DNA from 3 places in the Marinobacter sp. BSs20148 genome. Region 1 is predicted to be linked to each of the others. Evidence: predicted binding sites of a transcription regulator. Region 1 holds the regulator's gene; each other region holds the start of a gene.
The links. Region 1 encodes sigma-54, which starts transcription at its own class of promoters, with help from an activator protein. Its sites were predicted from a motif close to ANTGGCATNNANNTTGCTNT; they were not measured.

Region 1 (2,202 bases):
CACCAGAGCGTCAATAGCTGCGTACATGTCTTCGCTTTCTGCCTTAGCGTGCAATTCGCCACCACTAATATTTACGGTAGCTTCGGCTATCTGGCGCAATTTTTCCACCTGTAGAGTCACATTGGTGTTACTTATCTGGTCGAAGTGGCGCTCCAGGCGCTGGAACTTTTCGTTCACGTACTCTTTGAGTGCTTCGGTCAGTTCGACATGATGGCCAGAAATATTGAGTTGCATAGGCTTCTCCTGCTATCGCATGGGTGTTGTTAGGTCGGTGTTGCTACACCAGTCGCTTTCTTTCGTTCGATGGAGGTATTTGCAGTGCCTCCCGGTATTTGGCCACGGTACGCCGCGCCACTTGGATTCCCTGTTCCCCAAGCATGGCGGCAATCTTGCTGTCGCTCAACGGTTTTTTGGAGGTTTCGACGGCTATCAGTTTTTTTATCATGGCGCGGATGGCGGTTGAAGAACATTCTCCGCCAGCATCGGTACTGACATGGCTTGAGAAAAAATATTTGAGCTCAAAAATGCCGCGAGGTGTGTGCATGAACTTCTGGGTGGTTACCCGGGAGATGGTAGATTCATGCATTTCTACGGCTTGGGCGATTTCCGAAAGGATCAGCGGCTTCATAGCTTCTTCCCCCTGGTCTAGAAAACCCTGTTGGTATTCCACAATACGGGTAGCCACTTTTAGCAGCGTTTCGTTGCGGCTTTGCAGACTTTTGATGAACCATTTAGCCTCTTGTAACTGATCCCGCATGTAGGTGTTGTCAGCGCTGCTATCGGCACGCTTTATCAATGAAGCATAGCTGGCATTGACACGAATGCGCGGTGCAATTTCTGGGTTCAACTCTACCCGCCAGCGCTCGTTGCGCTTGTACACAATCACGTCTGGAATTACGTAGTCCGGTTCGGTTTGGTCAATCACATTGCCGGGGCGCGGGTTCAGGCTGGTAATCAGCGCCAGTACCTGTTTTAGCTGGTCTTCTTTGAGGCGGCTACGGCGCAGCAGTTGGGCGTAGTCACGGTTGCCCAGCAGGCTGATGTAGTGGGTGATGACCATGCGCGCCTGAGAAACCCAAGGGGTGTCTGGTGGCATCTGGTTCAGCTGGATTAGAAGGCATTCCTGCAAGTCGCGACCAAACACACCGGGTGGGTCAAAAAACTGCAGGCGTCGTAGTACCGCTTCCAGTTCATCCAGTTCCAGAGGGTCGTCGTCATGCTCGTCCTGCAGGCCGGTATAAATCTCGGCCAGCGAGCTGGTCAGGTAGCCGCGTTCGTCAACAGCGTCCATCAGGGCGTGAGCAACGGCGCGGTCGCGTTCCGTCATGGTGGTCAGGTTTAGCTGCCACTCCAGGTGATCGCGCAGGGTTTCAGTGGGCGAGTTGCGGGTTTCAAAATCGTAGTCGTTATCGTCGCCATTACTGCTGGCCGGCGCCGGCGCAGATTGGTACACGTCGTCCCAGGCCGTATCTACCGGCAGGTCGTCTGGCAAGGTATCGGGTATTTCATTTTCGCTGGCCCAGTCGGGACCGTTTTCGTTTTCGTCCCAGTCTTTGCTGGTGTCTGAAGATGTCTCTGCTGCGCTTTCAGCGGTGCCGTCCACCCCGCTATTTATCCCACTATCTATCCCACGATCGTCTGCACTGGAGTCCGTGTTTTGATCGTTGTTCGTGTCCGCGTGCGTGGATTCCTCGTCGCCGTGATCGTCGTCTTCCGGTGCTTCCAACATGGGGTTGGATTCCAGCGCCTGCTGGATTTCTTGTTGCAAGTCGAGGGTAGAAAGCTGTAACAGGCGAATCGCCTGCTGGAGCTGGGGCGTCATGGTCAGGCTCTGGCCCAGCTTGAGCTGCAAAGAAGCTTTCATTACCATTCTTGGAAATCCATTACTCGATCGGTTGGCGCGTGGCAGCCACTAAAAAAGGTTGGCTAACCGGGGTTTGCGTTCACAAGCAAGTTCTCTGCCGAGTCTACTAGAGTTCGCCGGGGAATCAACCGATTCACCTGTGGCGATGTCATCGCAAACCCACTTCTAAGGTTCATTACAACCGGAATTCGTTGCCTAGGTAGACCTCTTTGACTTGTTGATTGGCAAAAATTTCAGCGGAGCTGCCGGAAGCAATAATATGGCCGCCGGATACAATGTAGGCGTTTTCGCAGATGTCCAGCGTATCGCGCACGTTGTGGTCGGTGATCAATACGCCT
Region 2 (2,202 bases), 1.8 Mb from region 1:
GCAAGCGGGTAATAAAACCGGTACCGCGAACTTTTACCAGGGCGCTCAGAATGATGTACAAAATACCCGCCGCCATCAAACCGCCCATGGTTTCTTCCATACCGAATTTGCCTTTGGAGGCAATCACCGGGGCAATAAAGGCGAATGACGACGCCAGAAAAATCGGAATCTGACCACCGGTCACAATGTGAAAAATGATGGTGCCAAGGCCCGCAGTGAAGAGCGCGACATTTGGGTCCATGCCGGTAATCAGTGGCATCAGCACCAGTGCGCCAAAGGCCACCAACAACATCTGGGAGCCGGCTAACGCTTGCTTCCACACCGGCTCATGAAAAGATTCGTCGACAGGCTCGTGGTTAGCATCGTTGACAGACTCGTTAGGGTGTTGGGACATAAATCAAACGTCCTTCTGCTTGGTGCCGAAAATCTTGTCGCCGGCGTCGCCCAGGCCAGGCAGGATATAGCCTTTTTCATTCAGGCCGTCGTCGATAGAGGCGGTGTAGATAGACACATCCGGATGCGCAGTCAGAACTCGTTTCACGCCTTCAGGGGCGGCCACCAGAATCAGCGCGCGAATGTCGGTGCTGCCGGCTTTTTTCAGTAAATTAATGGTCGAGATAATCGAGCCACCGGTGGCCAGCATGGGGTCGATAATCAGCGCCATGCGTTGGTCCAGTTCACCCACTAGCTTTTCCATGTAGGTGGTGGCTTCCAGGGTTTCTTCGTTGCGGATCTGACCTACCACGCTCACCCGAGCTGCGGGCAAGAGCGCCAGTACGCCGTCCAGCATGCCAATGCCAGCGCGCAGAATCGGTACGATGGTTACTTTTTTACCCTGAATCTGTTCCACGGTGACCGGCCCGGCCCAACCGTCAATCTGCTGTTTTTTCAGGGTCATGTCTTTGGTGGCCTCGTAAGTCAGCAGCGTACCCAGTTCCTGCGCCAGTTCACGAAAATTCTTGGTGCTGATATCGGCACGGCGCATCAGGCCAATTTTGTGCTGTATCAGAGGGTGTTTTACTTCGTGGATGGGCATTGCTGTCACCTGTTTGTCGTGATGGTTGAGGGCGCTGGGTCGTGCATAAGGGCAGCGACACAAAATAGCGAAAGGATACCGTATCTGGTGGTTTGCGTCAGGCTGCTGGCAGCAGAAAGTTGTAGGGGATTTCCTGAAGATTGGTATGGTTTTTGCGAAGTACCTGTTAAAACGCGCCAATGCGCCAGAAATTAGGTCAGATCCGATCAATTTAGATCAAGCCAGACCCAATTAGGTAATCATTAGAGAGAAATCCGGCATGGACTTAGCTTTAGTCTTTAAAAACGTCAAATCCTTGGCGCAGGGGAACCTCGGGGTTCCACTGATGCTGATGGGATTGCTGGGCATGATGATTTTGCCTGTACCGGCGTTTTTGCTGGACGTGTTTTTTACCTTCAACATAACCCTGTCCATCGTGATCCTGTTGGTGTGCGTGTACGCCTTAAGGCCGATGGATTTTGCTGCGTTCCCCACCGTTTTGCTGCTGGCGACTTTGCTACGCCTGGCGCTGAACGTCGCGTCTACCCGTATTGTGCTGCTGGAAGGCCATAATGGCGGGGATGCGGCGGGTAAAGTGATTGAGTCTTTCGGTGCGGTGTTGATTGGCGGTAACTACGCTGTTGGCCTGGTGGTATTTGCCATCCTGATGATCATCAACTTTTTGGTGGTCACTAAAGGTGCTGGTCGAGTGTCGGAGGTGAGCGCCCGATTTACCCTGGATGCTATGCCCGGCAAGCAAATGGCCATCGACGCCGACTTGAACGCCGGTTTGATTAATCAGGAAGACGCCAAATTTCGCCGTAGGGAAGTTGCCGAAGAAGCCGATTTCTACGGCTCCATGGACGGTGCTTCGAAATTTGTAAAAGGCGACGCGGTTGCGGGCCTGCTAATTCTGGCGATCAACATCATTGGCGGGATTGCTATTGGTATGGCCCAGCACGGGCTGGATTTTAGCTTAGCGGTGGAGCGCTACGCGCTGTTGACCATTGGTGACGGCCTTGTGGCCCAAATCCCGTCGCTGTTGTTGTCTACGGCGGCGGCGATTATGGTCACTCGAACCACCTCCAGCCAAGATATGGGCAGCCAGATTCTGCAGCAAATGTTCGATGTGCCCAAAGCTCTTGCTATTGCTGCCGGTATTCTGATTTTGCTAGGCCTGATTCCTG
Region 3 (2,202 bases), 1.7 Mb from region 1:
CTTGTCCGCTGTCGGCGCCGCTTAAATCCGCAGGCGCTAGCGGCACAAGCCGAGCGCGACCATGCAAATGTTCGCACACAGCCAACAAATGGCTGGCGGCCAATACGTCGTGTTCACTGGCCAATGCTGCCTCGGCGGCATTGGCTTGGGGCACCAAAAGTTGGCGGCCCTCTGCGCGGGCCGCCAGAACCGCCGGTAATACACCTTTCAACGGGCGCAATGCGCCATCTAGCGACAGCTCACCGACAAACTCGTAGGTGCTCAGCGCCGCGGCCGGAATTTGGCCAGAAGCCGCCAAAATGCCAAGGGCAATTGGCAAGTCAAAACGGCCACCCTCTTTGGGCAGGTCGGCAGGGGCAAGATTGATGGTGATACGACGTGCGGGGAAATCAAAACCGGCGTTAATCAGAGCGCTGCGCACTCGTTCTTTACTTTCGCGCACGCCCGTTTCTGGCAGACCTACGATCGACAGTGCAGGCAAACCGCCGGACAGGTGCACTTCAACGCTGACAGCCGGCGCAGATACGCCAACACAGGCACGGGTTTGAACAATAGCAAGCATAGCAACCTTCCATGGTTATTATTTTCCGTCAGCCTTTGGTTGACTGCTCCAGTTCGGTTACGCGGGCTTCCAGTGCTTCCACCATGGCGCGGGTTTTTAACAATACCGCTTGCTGGGCATCAAACTCTTCACGAGTAACCAACTCAAGACGCGACAACACCGAGGCTACACTGGCCCGCGCCTGTGCTTCAAAGTCGTCTTTGGCAGCACGGGCCATATCCGGTACGAATTGACCAAACCGACCCTGCAATTGGGAAAAAATGTCCTGTGGACCTTTCATGAACACCCCTTATTTATGTAAACACGCTTAAACAAGCTTTGCGGCAGCGGCTTTAAAGGCCCTATCTATCGCAGAATCGTCACTTGGCAGTGTATCACACCGCCTGCCCTGCCATACTGAGACGGTGGAGGTGATCCCGCAGAGTAATAAAAAGCGAAGACTGTAGTCGAACGCGCCATTATGATCCCATGGCGCTAAAAACGCACTACTATGGTGCAGGCAAGGCCAGCCTAGGACCACTGAATTACTTTTATCCATATGTTTTTAAACTATTTTTTTGCGTTGGCACATCCGATGCTTAAGCCCCATACACAATCCGCACAATTGCCGTGCGGGGTGGCCGCATCCGGGTCCCAGTCAGCAGCCCCATGGCGCTGCCGGTTGGAACAGCTTTACTAAGGAGAAATCAATGAAACTGATTACAGCAATCATCAAGCCATTCAAATTGGACGACGTGCGTGAAGCCTTGTCCGAGATCGGTGTTCAGGGTGTCACTGTTACAGAAGTTAAAGGCTTCGGGCGCCAGAAGGGCCACACCGAACTGTATCGTGGCGCCGAATACGTGGTGGATTTCTTGCCCAAAGTGAAAGTAGAAGTCGCCATTGGCGATGATCTGATGGACCAAGTAATCGAGTCCATTACTAAAGCCGCCAACACTGGAAAAATCGGTGACGGCAAGATTTTCGTGACCGAGCTGCAGCAGGCGATCCGGATTCGTACCGGCGAAACCGGCGAAGAAGCGGTTTAAAATCGCTCTCTCGCCTTAACTGCCAACGCAAAAACCTTATTTTATTAAACAGAGCCTTGTGCGGAGGGTCTTTATGGAAAGCAACGTCTTTCAGTTACAGTACGCGATGGATACCTTTTATTTTCTGATGTGCGGTGCCTTGGTCATGTGGATGGCTGCAGGCTTTGCCATGCTTGAATCTGGCTTGGTACGCGCTAAAAATACCACCGAAATTCTCACCAAAAACGTGGCTTTGTATTCCATTGCCTGCATCATGTATCTTGTTTGTGGTTACGCAATTATGTATGACGGCTCAATCATGCTGTCAGGCATCGGTGAAACAGACACAGCCTCAGTGCTTGCCGACTTTGCCGGCCGTGAAGACGGTTTTGAAGGCGGTTCCATCTACTCTGCTCCATCAGACTTTTTCTTTCAGGTCGTATTTGTAGCGACGGCTATGTCCATAGTCTCCGGCGCTGTCGCTGAGCGCATGAAACTCTGGGCATTTCTGGCCTTTGCAGTAGTAATGACCGGCGTTATTTACCCAATGGAAGGTTCATGGACCTGGGGCGGTAATGATGTGTTCGGCCTGTATAACCTGGGTGACCTTGGCTTCAGTGACTTTGCCGGCTC

Region 2: the regulator sigma-54 is predicted to act here: its motif matches at 1,176-1,195, upstream of flhA (flagellar biosynthesis protein FlhA).
Region 3: the regulator sigma-54 is predicted to act here: its motif matches at 1,124-1,143, upstream of glnK (P-II family nitrogen regulator).

The regions. Positions count from the first base shown of each region.
Region 1 covers NC_018268.1:2,857,432-2,859,633, reverse strand. The annotation lists gene hpf (ribosome hibernation promoting factor) at 1-234, opposite strand, end outside; gene MRBBS_RS12965 (RNA polymerase factor sigma-54) at 278-1,870, opposite strand; gene lptB (LPS export ABC transporter ATP-binding protein) at 2,040-2,202, opposite strand, start outside.
Region 2 covers NC_018268.1:1,083,985-1,086,186, forward strand. The annotation lists gene MRBBS_RS04830 (uracil-xanthine permease family protein) at 1-394, opposite strand, end outside; gene upp (uracil phosphoribosyltransferase) at 398-1,036, opposite strand; gene flhA (flagellar biosynthesis protein FlhA) at 1,296-2,202, shown strand, end outside.
Region 3 covers NC_018268.1:540,188-542,389, reverse strand. The annotation lists gene MRBBS_RS02385 (YifB family Mg chelatase-like AAA ATPase) at 1-562, opposite strand, end outside; gene MRBBS_RS02380 (accessory factor UbiK family protein) at 591-842, opposite strand; gene glnK (P-II family nitrogen regulator) at 1,252-1,590, shown strand; gene MRBBS_RS02370 (ammonium transporter) at 1,664-2,202, shown strand, end outside.